3 regions of the Sphingomonas sp. CFBP8993 genome follow, and region 3 is predicted to be linked to each of the others. Evidence: predicted binding sites of a transcription regulator. Region 3 holds the regulator's gene; each other region holds the start of a gene.
The links. The regulator LexA, encoded in region 3, represses DNA repair genes until DNA is damaged. The targets are predictions, from matches to a motif close to GTTCCNCNCTTGTTCT.
Positions count from the first base shown of each region.

Region 1: SOM26_RS03655 (ImuA family protein) is a predicted target of LexA. The motif match lies at 5,099-5,114, and genes of this name have one in related genera.
Region 2: SOM26_RS01640 (ATP-dependent helicase) is a predicted target of LexA. The motif match lies at 2,816-2,831, and genes of this name have one in related genera.

Region 1 is NZ_JAXCWU010000002.1:119,498-126,997, forward strand. It holds gene SOM26_RS03625 (hypothetical protein) at 1-93, opposite strand, end outside; gene SOM26_RS03630 (ArsR/SmtB family transcription factor) at 586-873, opposite strand; gene SOM26_RS03635 (hypothetical protein) at 999-1,766, shown strand; gene SOM26_RS03640 (3'-5' exonuclease) at 1,793-2,671, shown strand; gene SOM26_RS03645 (MBL fold metallo-hydrolase) at 3,061-4,041, opposite strand; gene SOM26_RS03650 (SOS response-associated peptidase) at 4,044-4,670, opposite strand; gene SOM26_RS03655 (ImuA family protein) at 5,133-5,894, shown strand; gene SOM26_RS03660 (Y-family DNA polymerase) at 5,776-7,500, shown strand, end outside.
Region 2 is NZ_JAXCWU010000001.1:366,260-373,759, reverse strand. It holds gene SOM26_RS01655 (MFS transporter) at 1-489, opposite strand, end outside; gene SOM26_RS01650 (inorganic phosphate transporter) at 550-2,112, opposite strand; gene SOM26_RS01645 (UrcA family protein) at 2,311-2,616, opposite strand; gene SOM26_RS01640 (ATP-dependent helicase) at 2,834-5,125, shown strand; gene SOM26_RS01635 (glycine zipper 2TM domain-containing protein) at 5,241-5,804, shown strand; gene SOM26_RS01630 (hypothetical protein) at 5,851-6,201, opposite strand; gene SOM26_RS01625 (prolyl oligopeptidase family serine peptidase) at 6,303-7,500, opposite strand, start outside.
Region 3 is NZ_JAXCWU010000003.1:414,978-422,477, forward strand. It holds gene SOM26_RS08115 (hypothetical protein) at 44-256, opposite strand; gene SOM26_RS08120 (citrate synthase) at 260-1,543, opposite strand; gene gltX (glutamate--tRNA ligase) at 1,546-2,982, opposite strand; gene SOM26_RS08130 (ComEC/Rec2 family competence protein) at 3,077-5,164, shown strand; gene lexA (transcriptional repressor LexA) at 5,478-6,155, opposite strand; gene SOM26_RS08140 (molybdopterin molybdotransferase MoeA) at 6,211-7,410, opposite strand; gene moaC (cyclic pyranopterin monophosphate synthase MoaC) at 7,454-7,500, opposite strand, start outside.

The sequences.
Region 1 (7,500 bases), on a different contig from region 3:
CGGCGCCCGCAGATACTCCTCGACCTCCGCGATCCGTCTCGCGATCTCCGCGCGCCGCGCCGGTTCGACGGAGCTGAGATCCGGATCCTGCATTTTCACCTCCTGATTGTTCGCGACGGCGCCGCGAACCCAAACCTTCCCCCTCGGCACGAGGGCTTCGCGCACGGTCGGTGGAGCCGTGGCGTCGGGTGGTTGGAGACCTTCCACGCTGCGGACCGTGCACGATCCGACGGGACGTCAGATGAGGGAGCGCGGGCCCCCTCGGCAGGGCCCATCGGGGATCGATCCACCTCGCTAGAGGAGCGGGAAACGCACGCTTCGCGGCGTTCGGCCGGCTGGCCGGTAGCGGCATGCAGCATGTACTGGTCTAGGAGAAGATCCGAGATCGCACGGCGCAGCCGCGGGTCTCTTTATCATAACCTCCAGCGACCGGGCTCGATCGGTTTTCGATCGACCATATTCCTCCCACCAGCGGTAGTGGGTACGCCTGCCAACTGCATCGGCTAAAATGCATTTGCGGCCGGATGGACTTGGCCAGCACGACCTCTAGGTCACGAACCGAACTGAACGTAGCGACGCTGTGCGTCAGGGGCGCAGCAGAGCGACCTTCTGGAAAGCCAGCGCGATCTGCGAAAGCCGGTCACCATCGATCGAGTAGACGACGTCGCGACCCTGCTTCTGGCTACGTACCAGGCCCGCCGCCACGAGGGGCTGCAGATGGTAGCTGACCAAGGTGCGCTGCATGCCCTCGTCGTCGGCGAGCGCCGTCGGACCACGCCCTATAGCTCCCGCCCGGACAAGCTGTCGGAACAGAGCGAGCCTCGTCGGATGACCAAGGGCGGCAAGACCGAAGCAAAGGGTTTTATCATCCATGCGCCAGATATATTTGACGCTTTATAAAATGCAAAGGATGATACAAGGAAATATGCGACAAGAAATCTTGACGCATTTTTAATCTGTCCTATCTCTCGGCTGCGGGTCCATGTCACCCGCGGCAGGTGGAGATCGTCACGATGGAGATGCAGCAGATCGACCGGTTCGGGTACGAAACGGTCACCACGACGCCTCGGCACGAGGTGACCGCCACCCGCTCGAGCCGTTGGGACATCGATCCGCTGGAGCCGGATGCCGCTGACGACGAGGTGGTCGTGACGACCTGCCGCCGTCTCCTGCGCCTATCCATCGCGGCTACCGAGGTGGGCGCGCGATTCGCTCTGGACGGCATGACGCATGATCCAGCGGCGTGGATGATGACTCCCCGTACGGTCTTCGATGACCGTTGCCCGATCGATGCATGTCAGGATCTGAACGCCTTCAACCGCAACGTCGTCCTGCACGGTCTCGGTCTTGGTATCGACGCCGAACCGGCCTACGTCGACGATCTTCTCGCGGACGACGGCGCCATCGACATCGATGACGCCGAAGAACGGCGGATGGATGACGTGGTCGTACCGTTCCCTTCGCCACGAAACCCGAAGCTGCTGACCTGCTGGGTCGACGCCCAGCAGGACGGTGGGCGGCTCTTCGCCTTCTACGCGCTCGTGACCGATCGCGAAGAGGATTTGGTGGAGCGCGTTGTTGGCCGCTTCGGCACTCGGACAGCGATGGCCGCCAGCTATCATGCCGGCTTCGACCAGACCACGGCGCTGGCCACTGCCATGATCAGCCCCGCCATGGCGGACATGCTCCTGCTGGTGGCCGAGGATCCGTCCTCCCCCCTGGCTACGGGACTCGACGTGGTCTTGGAACAGCGGTTCTCCGCGTGAGGATTCCCCGTACCGACCTGATCGGCGTGCCGATCGAACCCGAAGTCATTGCTCGCGCGCTGGATCGTCACGATGACTATCGGGTCCTTCGTCGCATCAGACGAATGGATCGGCGACCGACGCGGATCGACAGGAGCAATTCGCTGGTCGGAGTTGCCGTTGACGTCGAGACGACGGGGCTCGATCATTCAAGACACGAGGTGATCGAACTCGCCATCCAGAGATTCCGTCTCGATGCCCAGCATCGGATCGTCGAGACCGGACGTCCGCGGACGTGGCTGGAGCAGCCGTCCGAGCCGATCCCGCCGAGTATCACCAGGGTCACGGGTCTTACGGACGCCGATGTGGCCGGACGGGCGATAGCCGACGGAGAAGCCGGCTGCATGATTCTGACGGCCGATTTCGTCGTAAGCCACAATGCGGCGTTCGACCGACCCTTCCTCGAAAAACGGCTCCCGATGGCGGCCGGGCGCCCTTGGGCCTGCACCCTGGCCGACGTCGACTGGAGGGAACTGGGCTACGAGGGACGGACGCTGTCGGCGCTGCTGGGTCGGATGGGATGGTTCTACGACGCCCACCGTGCCGAGGTCGATGTCACCGCTCTGCTGCATCTCCTATCCCATCCGCTCGACGACTTCGGGGGCACGGTGGCTGGACGTATGATCGGCAATGCGAGGAAGCCAACGTGGATCGTCGACGCGCAGGACGCGCCGTTCACCGCGCGAGAAGTGCTGAAGGAACGCGGCTACCGTTGGGATGGGGCACGGCGTGTCTGGTCGGCACAGGTCGCCGACGAACTCGCAAGAGAGGAGGCGGACTGGGCTTCCCTGATGCTGTATGGCGGTCGGCGGAAACCCGGGATGCGCAGAGTGACGTGGGTCGAACGTTATGCCGCCGGTTCTTGACCTTTCCCAGTGGGCTGCTTCAAGGGGATAAGGGGTCTTTGGGCGACCTTCCAACCATTGAATGCAGTCATTCTGACTGGCGGACCAAAACGGGGGAGTGGTTCATTATACCGAAGTAACCATCTCGATCGGCCACGCCAGATACGATCATGTTGAGATTTTAGAGGTCGAGAACCAGAAAGCGCTCAAACCGCAGAACTGCCATTCTCTGGCAGTGATCATCCGGCAATGATCCGAGGCCGAGAAGGCACCGATATTCCGCTTCGGCGAAGCCAAAAGTTTCGACGTGTCGGTTTGCGGCGTAAGATGTGAACGTCGCGCAGGCGGCCATCGATTGTGCATGTTCCGATGTCTGGCGTTGATCATGGCGAACGGTGGGTACTTTTGTCCTATCCGAAGTGGTAGGTACCACCCGCCTGGGCCGCGACGAAGCGATCAGGTGCGATGCGGGCATCGGTCAGAGCATTCGCCAATTCGTCGACAGGTGCTTCGCGCGCCTCGTCCGTGAGCTGGAACGTGCCCCAGTGGATGCCTAGGGCGCGTGTCGCACCGACGTCGGTGAAGATCCGCACCGCTTCGGCAGGATCGACGTGCTGCGCGGCCATGAACCAGCGCGGCGCATAGGCACCAATCGGGATCAGGGCGACATCGGGTCCTCCGAGCCGCTCGCGCATCTCGCCGAAGATTCGCCCATCGCCGTAGCCGGTGTCGCCGACGAACCAGATCGAACCGACGGGCGTGTCCAGATGATGCCCGCTCCGAAGCGTCATGCGCGTGTCGCTCGGCCAGCGGTTCGACCAGTGGTTGGCTGGTGTCAGCGTCGTCGAGATTCCGGCTCCGACATCCAGTCGGTCCCACCAGTCGCCGGTTATGCATTGGGCTCCGGGCACAGCGGCACGTACGACGGCATCGTTGCCGAGCGGCATCGCCATGAGCGGATGATGAGCGGCGTGCAGCCGCCGGAGTGTATCGACATCGAGGTGATCGTAGTGGGCATGGCTCAGCAGCACGACATCGATCGGAGGCAGGCTTTCAAAGGCGATCCCCGGCACAGTGACGCGCTTCGGTCCGAAGCGACGGAACGGGCTGGCGCGTTCGGACCATACCGGATCGGTGAGCATGTTCATGCCCGCCGCTTGGATCAGCAGCGAAGCATGACCGACCATCGTGATGGTCAGTCCCTCGACCCGCATCCGTGGGATCGCCGGAGTGACCTGTACCATCGGTGGCCATTTCGCCGCGGTACCGGCGAGCTTCCAGCGCAGCATGGCGCGCAGTCCGCGATCCGTGCTTTCCTGGCCGGGGTTGAAGAAGCGGGTGCCATCGAAGTGATCGCTCGGCGGGTCGTCATGGTATCGGTTACGGGCCATGATCAGCCGACGCTCATCAGCTGCGAGGGATAGGCGGCCAGCAAGCTCGAAGCCTCGCCGACGGGAGCGGTCAGCCATCGCTCCTGATCCTCCGGGAGGAGGATCACCGGCATCGCCTTGGGGTGCTTGGGCGCGACGAGAGGATTCGGTTCGGTCGTGCAGAACGCGTAGACGCGGTCATGATCCTGATCGATCTTCCACAAGCCCGCGAAGCACGGTATCGCCTGGTCCTCGACCGTGAACCACCAGTTGACGTCACCCTTGTCGCGACGGTCGGCGGCGGTCTTGGGCTCTGAGAAACGGGTAAAGGGCACCAGGCAGCGATGCTCCGTTCGCATCAGCCAGGGCTTCCACATGCTGCTCTGCATGTTCCGCGCGTTGGTCCACCAGTCGTAGAGGTACGGCAGCTCACCCTCCCGGGCAGGACGCTTCCGGGGCTTCCGTGTCGGAAAGCCCCAGCGCATCGTGCTCAGCACTCGCCGCCCATCCTGGTGTCGGACCACGTAGCCGGGTTTGCCGGGTGCCGCGTAGTCCTTCTCAACCGCCAATACGTTCGTCGCGTCGTCGACGGCGGCGAGCGCATCGAAGTACGATCGCGGATCGACCTTCAAATTGTAGAGGTTGCACATGCCTGCATCTCGATCATGACCGGTAGCGCGAGACAAGCCTCTTCCAACTCGCTTCGTCCGGATAGGGTAGCGCCTCGCCGGTCGGAGGCTCCCGGCCCACGGTGATGCGCGGCCGCGTCGTCGTTCCATCGTCGTGACATCGAGCGCATCGTAGATGGCTGGCTACGGCGTCGAGCGCGTCGTCCCAACCGCGGCGATTGAACAGCCACCACAGGCATACGGCATCGAGTACACGACCATGATCGCAGCGCGGACACGACAGACGCAGCGTCCGCTTGTGAAGCGCGCACTGCTCGAGGGTGCGCAGACGCCGGCCAACGTGATCACAGCCCTGATCCCGCTCCCACGCCACATCGTTCGCGGCCTGCATCCCGTTTCGGTTCACCCGCATCGTCCTCGTAACGCCTTGACCTACCATCTACCTTTCTGGAACATAAAGCGAACAAACGAGTCGGAGCAACTATGTTCACCAACCACCAGCGCGATGAGCTGATCGCCCGCCTGCGCGAGGGTGCAGGGGTGTCGTACGCCGACGACAAGGCGGTCATGCCGTTCGAAATCGACGAGATGGATGCGCGTCTCGCGGCGGGTGGATTGACGCTCGGTGGTCTGCACGAGGTATCGCCGGCCACGTCGACGCTGACGGACGATGCGGCCGCGACGCTCTTCGTGGTCGGTATCGCGGCCCGTGCGTCGACCGCCCGCGCCCGGCGCGTGTTGTGGGTCGTGACCCGCTTCGATCTGTACGCCCCGGGATTGGAGCAGGCCGGACTTGATGCATCGGCCGTTCTCTTCGCCGAGGTCCGGGAGGATCGGGACGTGCTGGCCGTGATGGAGGACGGCTTGCGTCACGGGGGCGTCGCCGCCGTCGTCGGAGAGGTGAAGCGCGCCGACATGGTGGCCACCCGGCGCCTGCAGCTTGCCGCGACGGCGGGCGGGGCGCCCGCACTTCTCTCCCGCCGCTGGCGCAGGGCGGGCGCATGCCCGCTCGGCGAGCCATCGGCGGCGATGACCCGATGGCGGGTCGCCTGCGCGCCATCGGCGCCCCTGCACGCGGCGGGCGTCGGCCGGCCGCGCTGGACCGTCGAGCTCGCTCGCCAGCGCGGTGGGCCGGGCTTCTCTCTCGAAGTGGAGGCATGCGATGCCACGGGTCGCCTCGCTCTACCTGCCGCACCTCGCCATCGAGCGGTTGCGGCGGCTGGAGCGGCCGCGCGCGCTGCCTGACGCTCCGGCACTGCCGTTGCTGCCGGTCGACGACGACCCCGGCACCTGCTCGGTTCCGCGGGGCGGCGGCTGGCGACCCGGTGCGCGCTGGGCACGGGCCGAGGATGCTCGCGCCGTGATAGCCGACGAAGCGATGGCGCTTCCGCTTCACCAACGACCGACGATGCGGGAACTGGGCCGCCGTTCGGAGGCGGCGGATCATCCCTTCAAGAGGCCTTCGCCCTCCGGCGCAGTCGGCAAGTCGTCACCGTCCTCCCTTGTTCATACGGTGCCACTGGTCCTGGCCGCGACGATAGGACAGCGGCAGATCATAGCGGCAGCCTGTCCGGCGGCGCTCACGCTCGGCCTGTCGCCGGGTATGGCGGTCACCCAAGCGCGCGCGTTGGTGTCAGATATCGACGTCCGCCCGGCCGATCCGGCAGCGGACGCTGCGGTCCTGGACGGCCTAACGATGCACGCCGTCCGGCACTGGACACCGACCGCCGCTCCGAGCGGTGAGGACGGATTGTGGCTCGATCTAACCGGTGCGGCTCATCTGCATGGCGGTGAAGCACGGTTCTGCGCGCGGCTGGTCCGCTTCTGCCAGCGCTTCGGATACACCGCGCGGGTCGCGGTAGCTGGTACGCCCGGGGCGGCGCATGCGTTGGCGCGCTACGGACCCCACGTGGTGACCTCGGTCCCGGGCGGCGGCGAGGCTCAGGCGATCGGTGCGTTGCCACCCGCCGCACTGCGTCTGACGCCGGACGCGATAACGGCTTCGCAGCGCTTCGGTCTCGATCGCATCGCCGACCTGCTTTCGCTGCCGCGCGGGCCGCTCGCGAGGCGGCTGGGGCTCGCCAGCGTCCGCCGGCTGGACGAAGCGCTCGGCCGGGTAGCGGAGCCGATCGTGCCGGTCGTGCCGGAGGAGACGCCCGTCGTCCTGCGTCAGTTGCTCGAGCCGATCGGCACGGCGGAAGCGATCGCGCAGGTGATCGGCGACCTTCTTGCGGACATGATGCTCGTCCTGCAGGGGCGAGGATTCGGCGTACGCGGACTGTTGCTGGTGGCGGAACGGCTCGACGGCAGCGAACAGCGGCTCGCGATAGGAACCGCCCGTGCGACCCGCGACGTAGCCCATCTCGCGCGCCTGTTCCAGCTTCGCATCGAGCACATCGATCCGGGCGACGGCATCGAGACGATGCGGCTCGCCGCGACCCGGACCGATCCCTTGGGCGCCACCGTGGTGGCAGGCGACCTGACGGGTGAGGAGGTGGTGCCCGACGTCGCGACGCTGGTCGACCAGATCGCCGGCAGAGTCGGTGAAGCGGCGCTGTTCACCACCGCCCCGGTAGAGAGCGACGTACCCGAACGTGCGGTGCGGCGGGCTCCGCCGCTCGCCGCACCGGCGGGCTGGCCATCGTGGAAGCGTCCCGTCCGCCTTCTGCTTCGGCCCGAGATGCTGACAGGTGTGATCGCACTTCTGCCCGATGCACCGCCGCGTCGCTTCACTTGGCGGGGGAGCGTCCATTCGGTAGTCGCGGGGGACGGGCCGGAGCGGATCCACGGCGAATGGTGGCTTCGCGACGGCGAGGTCTGGGCGGTGCGCGACTATTTTCGCGTCGAGGAC
Region 2 (7,500 bases), on a different contig from region 3:
CGGGAACATGCCCCAGGTGTTACGTTTACCAGGCGGTGCATTCTCGACCGCCAGCAGGGCGGCCCCGCCCCATTCTCCGCCCAGGCCCAGCCCCTGCCCCAGGCGGGCGATGCACAACAGTAGCGGTGCGATCCATCCGGCCTGCGCATAGGTCGGCAGGAAGGCGATCGCGACGGTCGAGCCGCCCATCAGCACCAGGCTGACCACCAGGGTCGACTTGCGTCCTACCCGATCGCCGAAATGGCCAAAGGCGATGGCCCCCACTGGTCGCGCGACGAACGCCAGGCCGAAACTGGCATAGGACAGCAGCAGTTGCGCCGTCGCGGATGATGCGGGGAAGAAGAGCGGCCCGAACACCAGCGCCGCTGCCGTCGCATAGATATAGAAATCGTAGAACTCGACCGCCGTGCCCGTCAGGCTCGCCAGCAGGATATGGCGGTGCGAAACCGGAGATGCCTGGGGTGATGCTGCGGACGATCCTGGGGTCATGGACCGTCCGTGCAGAAGCGAAGCGGCGGCGTAAAGACCCCGCCGCCCGATTATCGCCGATCAGCCTGCGATCGCGCCCGCCAGTTGCAGCAGCAGCCAATAGAGCGTTCCCGACAATATCATGGCGGCCGGAAGGGTCAGGACCCAGGCGAGCAGCATGTTGCGGATCGTACGAAACTGTAGCCCCGCGCCGTTTGCCACTGACGCGCCGGCCACGCCGGAGGTCAGGATGTGCGTCGTCGATACCGGACGGCCGAGATATTCGGCACCGAAGATCGTCGCGGCGGTCATCAGCTCGGCGGCGGCCCCCATGCCATAGGTCAGGTGCGTCTTGCCGATCCGCTCGCCGACCGTCATCACGATCCGCCGCCAGCCGACCATCGTTCCAAGCCCCAGCGCCAGGGCAACCGTAACCTTCACCCAAAGCGGGATATAGCGGGTGCCGCGTTCGAGCGACCCGGCATAGCCGTCGAGCGATTCGATCTCGGCGGCGGTGAAGCGCTGCTTGGCCCCCTCGTTCTTGGTCACCATGCGGGTGGTATCGAGGACCAGATACATGTCGTTGCGCATGTTCGGCACGACGGCGGCGGGCACGCGGCTGAACGTTCCGTAATCCTCGATCCGCTCGCCTATGTCGCGCGACAGGACCGACAGTCCGGCATAGACCTCCGGCCGGTCGATCGCCTTGGTGCGGACGCCCTCGACGACCACCGCGCGAGCCTGTTCGACTGACGGCGTGCCTGACGTACCGTGCGCGGCATAGGCGGTGGCCGCGACCTGCGCGCTACGGACGAAGGCGGGCATCGCGCTTTCGGGCAGCGTCCGGTTCAGCGCATAGGCGGTCGGCGCACAGCCGATCAGGATCAGCATGATCAGGCCCATGCCCTTCTGTCCGTCATTGCCGCCATGCGCGAAGCTGACCGCGGTGCAGGTGAAGATCAGGAGCGCGCGGATGCCACGCGGCGGCGGCGTGTCGCCCTCCGGCTCGCGGTACAACTGCTTGTCGCGCAGGAAACGCTTCATGACGAGCAGCAGCATCAACGCGCCGACGAACCCGATCAGCGGGCTGAACAGCAGGGCCGTCAGGACCTTCTGCACCTGCGCCATGTCGACGCCCGACGTGCCGGGCACGTTCGACAGCAGCTGGTTGGCCAGCCCGACACCCAGAATCGAGCCGATCAGCGCATGGCTCGACGAATTGGGCAGGCCGACCGCCCAGGTCGCCAGGTTCCACAGGACAGCGGCCAGCAGCAGCGCGAAGATCATCGCAAATCCGCCCGCCGAGCCGACGTGCAGCATCAGGTCGATCGGCAGCAGCGTGATGATCGAATAGGCGACAGCCCCGGTGGAGGTGACGACGCCGAGGAAATTGAAGAAGCCCGACCACACGACCGCCAGCGGTGCAGGCATCGAATGCGTGTAGATGACCGTCGCGACCGCGTTGGCGGTATCGTGGAACCCGTTGACGAATTCGAACCCCAGCGCGATCAGCAGCGCGAGGCCGAGAAAGGCGAAGACGCCGATCGCCATCGGCTCGCCGACGCGTGCGGTATCGATCGCGACGCTATAGCCCGCATAGAGCAGGCCGCCGACGAGCAGCGCGGCGAACAGCCACCGGCCCATGGGATGGAGCCCGGAATCGAGGCGTGGACCTCGCACGCGGGTTTCGGATTGGCCACCGGTTAGCGCATGAGCTGTCATAATGAAGTCGCGTTGCGCCTTTCCGGTGACATTTTGATGACGACGGCCGCGTGGCTATCGCCGCGAGGAAATGCAGCCGAGGCCCTGTCGGAGCGTCCGGCTGCATTCCCTCGACAGATATTAGTTGTTGCTGGCGAGCGCGATCGGTGCCCGCGACAGCGCCGCCAGCTTGGGCGCAGCGTCAGCCAGCATTTCCTTGCGGCAGCGCGCGGAGTCGGCATTGCGGCGCAGGTCCATCGTTGCCGGACCACAAGCGATCAGCGCGGCCCGGCGGATACGGGCGTCGAGCTGCACACGGTGATCGGCGCGGCGCAGGTCGAGGTCGGCGTGGCGGACGCGAACGACCACGGGCTCGCGAACTTCAGCCTGCGCCGCGACGGACACGAAAAGAGAGGCCGCTGTGGCGGCTGCCGTGAAGATCTTCATCGGATAGTGCTCCTGCATCGGGTCGTGCCCGTCACGGCGGCGTCGGCACCCATGAAGGGCACCCCGCTGCTCGTCGGCACGCCGCGCCTCTAGGCAGCGGAAATGTCGCTTTCATGTCGGACAAAAGACTGGCTGATGACTCGTCCCGCGATGAAACAGCGGCTGCCGGTCATCACGGGTGGTTGCCCCGCCAGCAAACGTTCCCTAACTGTTCGCGATGACCGTCGCTCCCCTCGATCCCGCTGCTTCGCCGACCGACTATCCCTATCTGCGATCGCTGAACCCGGCGCAGCGCGAGGCGGTGCTGACGACCGATGGTCCGGTTCTGGTCCTGGCGGGTGCGGGAACGGGCAAGACTGCGGCACTGACCGCCCGGCTGGCGCATCTGCTCTACACGCGCAAGGCCTGGCCGTCGGAAATCCTGTCGGTCACCTTCACCAACAAGGCCGCCAAGGAAATGCGCGAGCGCGTCGGGCGGCTGGTCGGCGATGCGGTGGAGGGGATGCCGTGGCTGGGCACCTTCCACGCGATCGGCGCGAAGATGCTGCGCCGCCATGCCGAGCTGGTCGGGCTGCAATCCAACTTCACCATCCTCGATACCGACGACCAGCTCCGGCTGCTCAAGCAGTTGATCGTCGCGGCGGATATCGACGAAAAGCGCTTTCCGGCCCGTGCGCTCGGCGGACTGATCGACGAGTGGAAGAACAAGGGGCTGGTTCCCGGCGATATCGACGCGGGCGAGGCGGAGCGTTACGCGAACGGCCAGGGCGCGGACCTGTACCGCCAGTATCAGGAGCGGCTGCGCAGCGTGAACGCCTGCGACTTTGGCGACTTGCTGCTCCACATGCTGACCATTCTGAAGACGCATCGCGACGTGCTGGAGCATTATCAGCAGCGCTTCCGCTATATCATGGTGGACGAGTATCAGGACACTAACAGCGTCCAGTATCTCTGGCTGCGGCTGCTTGCCCAGGCGCGCAAGAACATCGCGTGCGTCGGCGATGACGACCAGTCCATCTATTCCTGGCGCGGCGCCCAAGTGGAGAACATCCTGCGTTTCGAGCGGGATTTCCCCGGTGCCAAGGTGATCCGCCTGGAACAGAATTATCGTTCGACCCCGCATATCCTGGGGGCGGCGTCGGGCGTGATCGCGCATAACGGCGGGCGTCTGGGCAAGACGCTGTGGACCGAACTGGATGTGGGCGAGAAGGTCCGGGTGCTGGGCGTCTGGGACGGGCCGGAGGAAGCGCGCCGGGTCGGCGAGGAAATTGAGGGCGCGCGACGTTCGGGCACCTCGTACGGTGATATCGCCATTCTGGTGCGCGCGTCGCATCAGACGCGTGAGTTCGAAGACCGCTTCATCGCGATCGGCTTGCCTTACCGGATCGTTGGCGGCTTTCGCTTCTATGAGCGCGCCGAAATCCGTGACGCGCTGGCCTATCTGCGGATTGTCAACCAGCCGTCCGACGACCTGGCGTTCGAGCGGATCGTCAACGTGCCCAAGCGGGGGCTGGGCGACAAGGCGCTGGCCAAGATCCACCAGCTCGCCCGTGCCGAAGGCCTGCCGCTGACCATCGCGTCGGCGCGGATCCTCGACACCGACGAACTGACGCCGCAGGCGCGCCGGAGCCTGGGCAATCTGATCGGCGATATCGCCCGGTGGCGCGACATGGCGCGGGACCTGCCCCATCCCGAACTGGCGCGTCAGCTGCTGGACGAAAGCGGCTATACCGCGATGTACCAGAACGAAAAATCGGCCGAAGCCGCCGGTCGCCTGGAAAACCTGTCCGAACTCGTCCGTGCGATGGAGGATTACGAGTCGCTCGGCGCGTTCCTGGAACATGTTTCGCTCGTCATGGACCGCGACGGCGACCAGCGCGAGCCCGAGGTGACGATCATGACGATCCACGCCGCCAAGGGGCTGGAGTTCGATACCGTTTTCCTGGCGGGTTGGGAGGAAGGGCTGTTCCCGTCGCAGCGGGCGATCGACGAGGGCGGCACGCGCAGCCTGGAAGAAGAGCGCCGCCTCGCCTATGTCGCGATTACGCGCGCACGGCGCAAGGCGGTCATCCTGCACGCCGCCAATCGCCGCATCTATGGCCAGTGGACCTCCAGCTTGCCGAGCCGCTTCGTCGCCGAACTGCCGCCTGAACATATCGAGAGCGAAAGCAGCATGAACGGTGGCGAAAGCCTGTGGCGGGCCAACTGGTCCGAACATGCCGATCCATTCGCCAACGTCGCGCGGGGGACCGGGCGAGGACCGGGTTGGCAACGGGCGGCGACCGTGCAGAACGCTGCGCCCACCCGCCCGGCGCGCATCGTCGAGTCCCGGTCGCCTTCGGTCGGTTTGGGGCAGAAGGGCCGCGACGATTTGAGCGTCGGGGACCGCGTGTTCCACCAGAAATTCGGCTATGGCGCGATCGCGGTGATCGAAGGCAACAAGCTGGAAATCGATTTCGAGCAGGCCGGACGCAAGCGGGTGATGGACAGCTTCGTCACCAAGGCGTGAAACCTTTGGCTCGCCTTGGCTCTGTTGGGCAAGGCGAGCCGTTCAGGAACCATATCAATTCGCATCCGTATCGGTTGCCTCGCCCGATTGTGCGGGCATTGGAGGGACAGGATCGATGGGCTTTCGTCATCTGACCATCGCAGCGATCACCGCCGTTGTTAGCGTGACGGCTATTCCGGCCAGCGCCCAGAGCGCAGGCGACGATGCGCGGTTTCGCGCCGCGCAGGCCCGGTTCGACCGCGAATATCAACTCTATCGGCAGGAAGTCGATCTGTACCTGTCGCGGCGCGAGCGCGGCGGTTATGGCGATGACGGCTATGCACCGCCGCCACCCCCCGCATCCGGGCCGGGCGGCTACCGAGTCGCGCCGCCGATCCCGGCCGATGGCTATGACCGCAATGCCGAGCCCTATTATGACCCGGTCGGCGACTATCGCGATGGTTCGCAGTATCGCGAGCGTGTGCTGCAGCCGCAGGACCGCGTCTATGCCGGAACCGATGGCCGCTATTACTGCCGCCGTTCGGACGGCACGACCGGCCTGATCATCGGGGGCGCCGCGGGCGGCATACTCGGCAACCTGGTCGGCGGGCGGAGCAGCACGATCGCAACACTGCTCGGTGCAGCGGGTGGCGCGCTGGCCGGTCGTTCGATCGACCAGAACCAGGTGCGCTGCCGCTGACGAAAAGGGCGCCGCCCGCCTCCAGGGGTGAGCGGCGCCGTTCGGCTCAGGCCGGTTCGATCATCATGAGCGCGGCATTCTGGTATTTTTCGGCATCGCGTTCGAACAAGGCACTCGCCGTAAAGCGCCGGGGCGTAAGGCGAAGCGCGCCGAGGCCCGCCAGCTTGAACGTGCCCATCTTCTCCTCGCGCGGGGGCTTGCCATCGCGCTCGATCGTCGTGGCATCGACATAGAGCTCGTCATGCCGCGTGAAGATCACGTGCGGCGCCAGCACCACTTCGCCGCGATTGTACAGGGCGGACACCGCCTGCATCTTGACGATCGCTTCGAAGATGATGGCGGGAGCGCCTGCCGCCGGCTCAGCCGGACGGCGCTCGGTCGTCGTCATATCGGTCATGCCCTGCATTTGCCCATCCTGCCGCACCGCAGCAAGATAATAATTGCCGCTGTGGTCATGCAAAATGCGGCCGGACGGCGAAACCGCCCGGCCGGATCCGCCTACCGCGTCGGCCGGTCCATCAACTTCTGCGAGAAATAGACCATCTGCTGTGCGCTCAGGCGTGCGCCTTGGGCAATGTCGGCATCACCCGAATGTCCGCCCGCCGTATCCTCGTAGAACAGATAAGGGATGCCATACTCGGCCAGTCGCGCGGCGAATTTGCGCGCATGCTGCGGCCCAACCCGGTCGTCCTTGGTCGTCGTCCAGATATAGGGTTCCGGATAGGCCACGCCCTTGCGGATATTGGCATAGGGCGAGATCTTGTGCAGGAACGCGGCCTCCTCGGGCACGTCGATCGAGCCATATTCGTCCTTCCACGAATCCCCCGCCGCGATCTTCTGATACCGGACCATGTCGAGCAGCGGCACCTGGATCGTCACCGCCTTCCACAGCTCGGGATGCTGGGTCAGCTCGACGCCCATCAACAGCCCGCCGTTCGAGCCGCCATAGATGCCCAGCTTCTGCGGATTGGTGATGTGCCGCGCGAACAGGTCCTTCGCGACCGAGGCGAAGTCGTCATAGATGACCTGCCGCTTGGTCTTGCGGCCCGCATCATGCCATTTCGGCCCGAACTCACCGCCGCCCCGAATGTTGGCGAGGACGAAGGCACCGCCCCGCTCGGTCCAGATCTTGCCGGTCGAACCCAGATAGGTGGGCAGGCGCGCCAGTTCGAACCCGCCATAGGCGGTCATGAGCGTGGGCGTCGTGCCGTCCAGCTTCGCGCCCTTGGGCAACACCACGAAGTACGGAACCTTGGTGCCGTCGGTCGACGTCGCCTCATATTGATGGACGGTCGTCCCGTTCGCGTCGAAGCGGGCAGGCAGCGTCTTCAACACCTGGGGGCTGGCCGGACGGCTGGCGTCGAAGCGCGACAGCACGGTGGGCGTCGTAAAGCCCGCGGTCGAGAGATAGACGGTGTCCGAACGATCGCTCGTGCTGACGACGTCCACCGCCATATTGTCGGGCACCTGCACCGTCGATGCCGTCCAGCCGCTGCCGGTCGGCGCGAATACGCTGGCCCGGCCGCGCACATTGTCGATGAAGGTCACGACAACGCGGTTCTTGGTCGTCGACACGCCCTCGACCGCCTGGCGATCACTGGGTGTGAAGAGCGAACGCGGCGTGATCGCGCCGGCCTCCAGTTCGGCAAGCGGTGCCCAGACGACGGCACCCGCCGGATGCTGGCCCCAATTGTCG
Region 3 (7,500 bases):
AGGGCTCCCGAAGGAGCCCTTTTCCGATCCGTGATCCGGTCGTTCAGCGTCGCCGTCTGGGCAGCCGCCGTGCGACCAGGATCAGCGCCAGCCCGCCGATCGCGACGAACGCGCCCCGATCGGCCCACTCGCCACGACCCAGCATGAAGCTTTCGTCCGGCCAGTGGATATAGCCAAGGCCCTGGCCGATCCATAAGCCACCGGTCAGCGCCAGAAGGACGCCGATGGCGATCAGGATCGGCCGGGCCCGGTTCATGGCTTAGCGCTGCTCGACCGGAACGTACGAACGCTGCGTCGGGCCGGTGTACAGCTGGCGCGGGCGACCGATCTTCTGGTCGGGATCGGTGATCATCTCGTTCCACTGCGCGACCCAGCCGACGGTGCGGGCGAGCGCGAACAGCACGGTGAACATCTCGGTCGGGAAGCCGATTGCCGACAGGATCACGCCCGAATAGAAGTCGACGTTCGGGAACAGCTTCTTTTCGACGAAATACGGATCGTTCAGCGCGATCTCTTCGAGGCGCAGCGCCGTCTCGAACAGCGGATCGTTGACCTTCAGCGCGTCGAACACTTCGCGCACGGTCTTCTGCATCACGGTCGCGCGCGGGTCATAGTTCTTGTAGACGCGGTGACCGAAGCCCATCAGGCGGAACGGATCGTTCTTGTCCTTGGCGCGCGCGATGAACTCGGGAATGCGGTCGGGCGTGCCGATCTCGCGCAGCATGTTGAGCGCGGCTTCGTTCGCGCCGCCATGCGCCGGACCCCAGAGGCAGGCGATGCCCGCCGCGATGCACGCGAACGGATTGGCGCCCGACGAACCGGCCAGGCGGACGGTCGAGGTCGAGGCGTTCTGCTCGTGATCGGCGTGCAGGATGAAGATGCGGTCCATCGCCTTTTCGACGGCCGGGTTCACCTCATACGGCTCGGCCGGAACGCCGAAGGTCATGCGCAGGAAGTTGCCGGTGTAGGACAGCGAGTTGTCCGGGTACAGGAAGGGCTGGCCCACGCTGTACTTGTACGCCATCGCCGCGATCGTCGGAATCTTGGCGATCAGGCGGTGCGACGCGATCGTGCGCTGTACCGGGTCATGGATGTCGGTCGAGTCGTGATAGAAGGCCGACAGCGCGCCGACGACACCGCACATGATCGCCATCGGGTGCGCGTCGCGGCGGAAGCCACGGAAGAACGCCGCCAGCTGCTCATGCACCATGGTGTGGCGCGTGATGGTGGTGGTGAAGCCCGACAGCTCGTCCTTGCTCGGCAGTTCGCCGTTCAGCAGGAGATAGGCGACCTCCATGAAGCTCGACTGCTCGGCCAGCTCGCCGATCGCATAGCCGCGGTGGAGCAGCACGCCCTCGTCGCCGTCGATATAGGTCAGTTCCGACTGGCACGACGCGGTCGAGGTAAAGCCGGGATCATAGGTGAAGGCGCCCGTCTGGGCATATAGCTTGCGGATGTCGACCACGTCCGGGCCGATCGTGCCCGACATGACCGGATAGTCGAACTCTTTGCCGCCGACATTGAACTTCGCGGTGTCGCTCATACTCAGTGATCCTTCCTATCTGCGGTCATCTGGTCCGCGATCCGCCCCAGGCTTTCCTCACGGCCCAGCAATGCGAGCACGTCGAAGATCCCCGGGGACGTCTTGCGTCCGGTCAAGGCAGCGCGGAGCGGCTGGGCGACCTGTCCGAGTTTTACGCCCTCGGTTTCGGCCACCTTGCGTACCGCGTCTTCCAAAAGCTCCGTATCCCAGTTGTGCACCGCGTCAAGCGCGGCGTGAACAGAAACGAGAATGCCCCGTGCCTTTTCATCGAGCAGGCCGGTGGCAGCCTCGTCGAGGCTCAACGGTCGACGCGCGAAAAGGAAGCGTGCGCCCTCGGCCAATTCGTTCAAATTGGCCGCGCGCGGCTTCAGCGAGGGCATGGCGGCGGTCAGCAGCGCGGTGTCGGTTTCACCCATCCGCTTGGCGACCAGTTCGGCAAGCCGCGCATCGTCGGACTCGCGGATATAATGGCCGTTCAGGTTTTCCAGCTTCTTAATGTCGAAGCGCGACGGCGCCTTGCCCACGGCGGCGAGGTCGAACCACTTCACCGCTTCGTCGCGCGAAATGATCTCGGCATCGCCGTGACCCCAGCCCAGGCGGAGCAGATAATTGTCGAGCGCTTCGGGAAGGATGCCCATCTCGTCGCGATACGCCTCGATCCCGACCGCGCCGTGGCGCTTGGACAGCTTGGCCCCGTCCGATCCGTGGATCAGCGGGATATGCGCATAGATCGGCTCGACCCAGCCCATCGCCTTATAGATTGGCAACTGCCGGAAGGCGTTGTTCAGGTGATCGTCGCCGCGAATGACATGGGTCACGCCCATGTCATGGTCGTCGACCACCACCGCCAGCATATAGGTCGGCGTGCCGTCCGAACGGAGCAGGACCAGATCGTCCAGCTCGGCATTCTGCACGGTGACGCTGCCCTGCACCCGGTCCTCGATCGTCACCGACCCCTCGCGCGGCGCGCGCAGGCGGACGACGAAGGGCTGGCCCTCGGGCGCGGTGGCGGGATCGGCGTCGCGCCAGGGCGAGCGGATGCGCAGCGGCTGCTTGGCGGCCTGCGCCGCTTCGCGCTGCGCGGCGATCTCGTCCTGCGTCATGTAGCAGCGATAGGCGTTGCCCTGCGCCATCATCTCACGCGCGACCTCGGCATGGCGGTCGGCACGGGCGAACTGGAACACGGCATCGCCGTCCCAGTCCAGGCCCAGCCAGCGCATGCCGTCCAGGATCGCGTCGATCGCGGGCTGGGTCGAGCGGGCGCGGTCCGTGTCCTCGATGCGCAGCAGGAACTTGCCGCCGTTCGCCCGCGCGAACAACCAGTTGAACAGCGCGGTCCGCGCGCCGCCGATATGGAGGAAGCCGGTCGGCGAGGGCGCGAAACGGGTTACCACTGGCGTGGCATTCGACCCGGTGGCGATATCATTAGTTGCGCTCAACCGCGCATACTCCCAATCATGAATTTCGATGGCCCATTCAGCCGCCGCAGCCCCTAGCATCAAGCGACCGCGCCGCCAAATGCCGCGCCTTCTGTTGACGAAGATCGGGGCGATGATCGAGACATGGGCGCAGGCCGAACGCGATCAGCTGGCGCTGTGGGTGCCGGTGATGTTCGGCATCGGGATCGCGGCCTGGTTCGTCCTGCCCGATCCCCGCGCGTGGTGCGCCGTCGCGCTGCTGGTCGCCGGGATCGGGCTGGCGGCGGTGACCGGGATGGGTGCTGGCCGGGTGGCGCGATCGGTGGGGATCGCGGCGTTCCTGGTGCTGGCGGGGTTGGCGATCGTCTGGGGGCGTGCCGAGTCGGTTCGCGCCCCGGTGCTTGCACGGCCGATGACGGTCGACCTGACCGCCGTGGTGGAGGCGAGCGATCGGCTGGCGGCCCGGCGGATCGTCCGACTGATGCTCAGACCGATGGGAGTCGCCGACGGGCGGGCGCGCGGTGTCGTCCTGCCACCCCGAATCCGGGTATCGCTGGACGAGGAGGATGCGCCCGCCGGGCTGGGTCCCGGCGCGCTGGTCCGGTTGCGTGCCCGCCTGATGCCGCCAGCGCCGGCGATTGCCCCCGGTGGGTACGACTTCGCACGTGCCGCCTGGTTCCAGGGCATCGGCGCGACGGGACGCGCTTTCGCCCCGGTGACGCTGCTCAGCCCGGCCGATCGGGGCGAGGGGCTGCGCCAGCGCCTGTCGCACCGTATCACCAGCCGACTGGCGGGAAGCGAGGGCGGGATCGCGGCGGCGCTGGCGACCGGCGATGTCGGGGCGATTGGCGAGGCGGATGCCGAGGCGATGCGGCGTGCCGGTCTCGCCCATCTGCTATCGGTCAGCGGGCTCCATATCACCGCGGTCGTCGGGATCGTCATGGTGCTGACCATCCGGCTGCTCGCGCTGTGGCCATGGCTGGCGCTGCGCGTGCGGCTGCCGCTGGTGGGGGCGGCGGCCGGGGCGGTGGCGGCGATCGGCTATACCTGGCTGACGGGCGCGGAGGTGCCGACCATCCGTTCCTGCGTCGCCGCGATCCTGGTCCTGACCGCCCTGGCGCTGGGACGCGAGGCGATGACCCTGCGGCTGGTGGCGGCGGGGGCGCTGATCGTCCTGCTGTTCCGACCCGAGGCGCTGGTCGGCGCGAGCTTCCAGCTATCCTTCGCCGCGATCACCGCGATCGTCGCGCTGCACGAGCATCCGACGGTCCGACGGTGGCTGGGGCCGCATCCCGACTGGCGCTGGTCGGCGCTACGCCAGTTGGGCGCGTTGCTCGCGACCGGGATCGTCGTCGAAGCCGCGCTGATGCCGATCGCCGTCTTTCACTTCCACAAGGCGGGGCTTTACGGCGCGCTGGCCAACATCGTCGCCATCCCCTGGACGACGTTCGTGGCGATGCCGCTGGAGATGATTGCGCTGCTGCTGGAGCCGCTGGGCTGGGGCGGCCCCTTCTGGTGGCTGCTGGGCAAGGCCTTGGGATTGCTGCTGGCCCTGGCGCGCTGGGTGTCGGCCATGCCGGGGTCGGTCGTCGCATTGCCGGTGGCCCCGCCCTGGGCATTTGCGGTGGCGGTGGCCGGGGGACTTTGGATCGCGTTGTGGCGGACGCGGTGGCGGTGGCTGGGCCTGCCGCCCTTGATGCTGGCGATCGGCATCATGCTGGCCGCGCCGACGCCGGACCTGATCGTGACCGGCGACGGGCGGCATGTCGCGGTCATGGCGGGGGATCGCGTGGCGCTGCTGCGCGACCGGGCAGGGGATTATATGCGCACCACCCTGACCGAACTGAGCGGGGCGGGTGGCGAGCCGCTGGCGCTGGCCGATCAGGTCAATGCGCGGTGCGGGCCCGATATGTGCGTGACAGGGCTGGTGAGAGGCGATCGGACCTGGCGGATCGCGGCGACGCGCAGCGGCTATCCGGTGCCATGGGCGCGGTTGATCGAACTGTGCAGTAAAGTTGATATCGTCGTTGCCGACCGGCGTCTGCCCGCGGCGTGTCGGCCGCGGTGGTTGAAACTGGATAGCGGAGCCTTGCGACACACCGGTGGGGTTTCGATCCGGCTCGATCCGCCGTCGGTTCGGATGGTGCGCCAGCCGGGGGACGGGCATCCGTGGATCCCCACGGCCATGGGGCAGGGGCGCTAGAGTTTGATCCGCCTGACCTGAACTATGGTCTTACCACCCCGGCGGAGGCCGGGGTCCAGTTGCGAAGGTTTCATTGATGGAACGCGTCGGTCGACCACCACCGCACCCCCAACTGGACCCCGGCCTCCGCCGGGGTGGTGTTTCGGCTAGACTGGATCAGCCTCCAAGCCTTTGCCATGTAATGCCCGGGTCTGCGTAAGCCTCTCCTTTGGGGAAAGGCGAGGGAAGGGCCGATAGCCAGCAGCCCCTTCTCGCTTTCCGTGGTCTTCGCCGTCTGCCCCGTTAAAGGGCAGGGCAACGGACCAACCCAAGCTCAGTCGTAGCGGCGGAGGATGCCCGACAGCTTGCCCTGCACGCGCACCTGGGCAGGGGCATAACGCTGCGGGTCATAGGCACGGTTGGCGGGGTCCAGGCGGACCATCGAGCCTTCACGCCGGAAATATTTGAGCGTCGCCTCCGCATCGTCGATCAGCGCCACGACGATCTGGCCGTCGCGGGCCACGTTGGTGCGGCGGATCAGCGCATAATCGCCGTCCAGGATACCCGCCTCGACCATCGAATCGCCCGACACTTCCAACGCATAATGCTCGCCTGCACCCAGCAGGGCAGCAGGCACTGCCAGCGTCGAGCTGCCCTCGAACGCCTCGATCGGCAGACCGGCGGCGATGCGGCCATGCAGCGGAATCTCGACCACGTCATTGGCGGGTTCGGCGATCGGCTTGGGCGCCGGGGGCCGTACATTGGCCTCGGTCGGCGCAGCCACGGGCTTTTCGGGACGATCGGGCATCCGCAGCACTTCCAGCGCGCGGGCGCGGTTGGGCAGGCGACGGATGAAGTGGCGTTCCTCCAGCGCGGAGATCAGGCGATGGACACCGGACTTGGACTTGAGGTCCAGCGCCTCCTTCATCTCCTCGAAGGACGGCGACACGCCGGTTTCCTTCAAACGGTCGTTGATGAAGCAGACAAGCTCATGCTGCTTTGCGGTGAGCATCGCGATCCTCCGTCCAGAACAGACGTGGAACTTATATGGAACGTTTTGGCTTGCGTCAAGCGAGCATCAGGATTTCCGCCGAGTCGCCGGCTTGGGCGGCGGGGACATGCGGCGGGCGGATGATCAGGCAGGTCGAACGCGCCAGGGTAAGCAGCATCGAGCTGTCCTGAATGGCGGCGGCATGGACCCGGCCGTCGATCATCGCGGCACGCAGGTAATCGATCCGTGGGCCGTTGGCGGGCAGGTCTTCCCCCAGGATCGTCGGGATCGGGGCGGGAAACGGATCGGCCGCCCCCGCCATATGTGCGATCAGCGGCCGAACGAACAGCGTCGCGGTCACGAAGGCGGATACGGGATTGCCCGGCAGGCTGAGTACGACCGTGCCGCCCAGGCGTCCGGCCATCATCGGTTTGCCGGGGCGAAGCGCGATCCGCCAGAAATCGACCTGGCCGCCCGCCGCCTTCAGCGCGGGCTGGACCAAATCATGGTCGCCGACCGAGGCACCGCCGGTCGTCACCAGCAGATCGGCCCCGACCCCGGCAAAGGCATCGCGCAAGGCATTGAGGTCGTCGGGCAGGATGCCCAGGTCGATGATCTCGACCGGCAGGTCGGCGAGCAGCGCGGCGAGCATGACGCCGTTCGATTCGGGCAAGGTGGCGGGATCGCCCGAGCCGGGCGGCACCAGTTCGTCACCGGTGGCGGCGATCGCGACGCGGACATGCTGGCGGACGGGCAGGGTGCCATGCCCGCCGGTCGCAGCCACCGCGATCCGGGCCGGAGTCAGCCGCTGACCCGCCGTGATCAGCGTCGCGCCCTCGTCGAAGTCCAGTCCGCGCCGCCGCACGTTGCGGCCCAGATGGCCGGGCCCTTCGCCGGTCAGCAGCAGGGTATCGCCATCCCGTCCGGCCTCTTCCTGGATCAGGACCGTATCGGCACCCGGCGGCAGCGCCGCACCGGTGAATATCCGGGTGGCCTCTCCCACCGCGATGGTCCCGGCGAAGGGCCGTCCCGCCGCGCTCTCGCCGATCACCGTCCAGGGCCCCGGCATGTCGGCGAAGCGGATCGCATAGCCGTCCATCGCCGACAGGTCGCTGGACGGCTGGGTACGCCGGGCCGCAATGTCCCGCGCGGCCCAGCGCCCAGCCGCTTCACGCAATGGCACGTCCACGATCGGACGTTCGGTGGTCAGCGCCAGCAGGCGCTTCTGGGCTTCGGGGACGGGTAAGAGAATGACGGTCGCTCCTGTTGCACCCATGACGCGTGGGACGGCGGCGCGTTCCCGGAAGGGGGGGGCGGCGTCAGGCGTGCCAGTCGCCCGACTTGCCGCCGGTCTTGGCGATCAGAC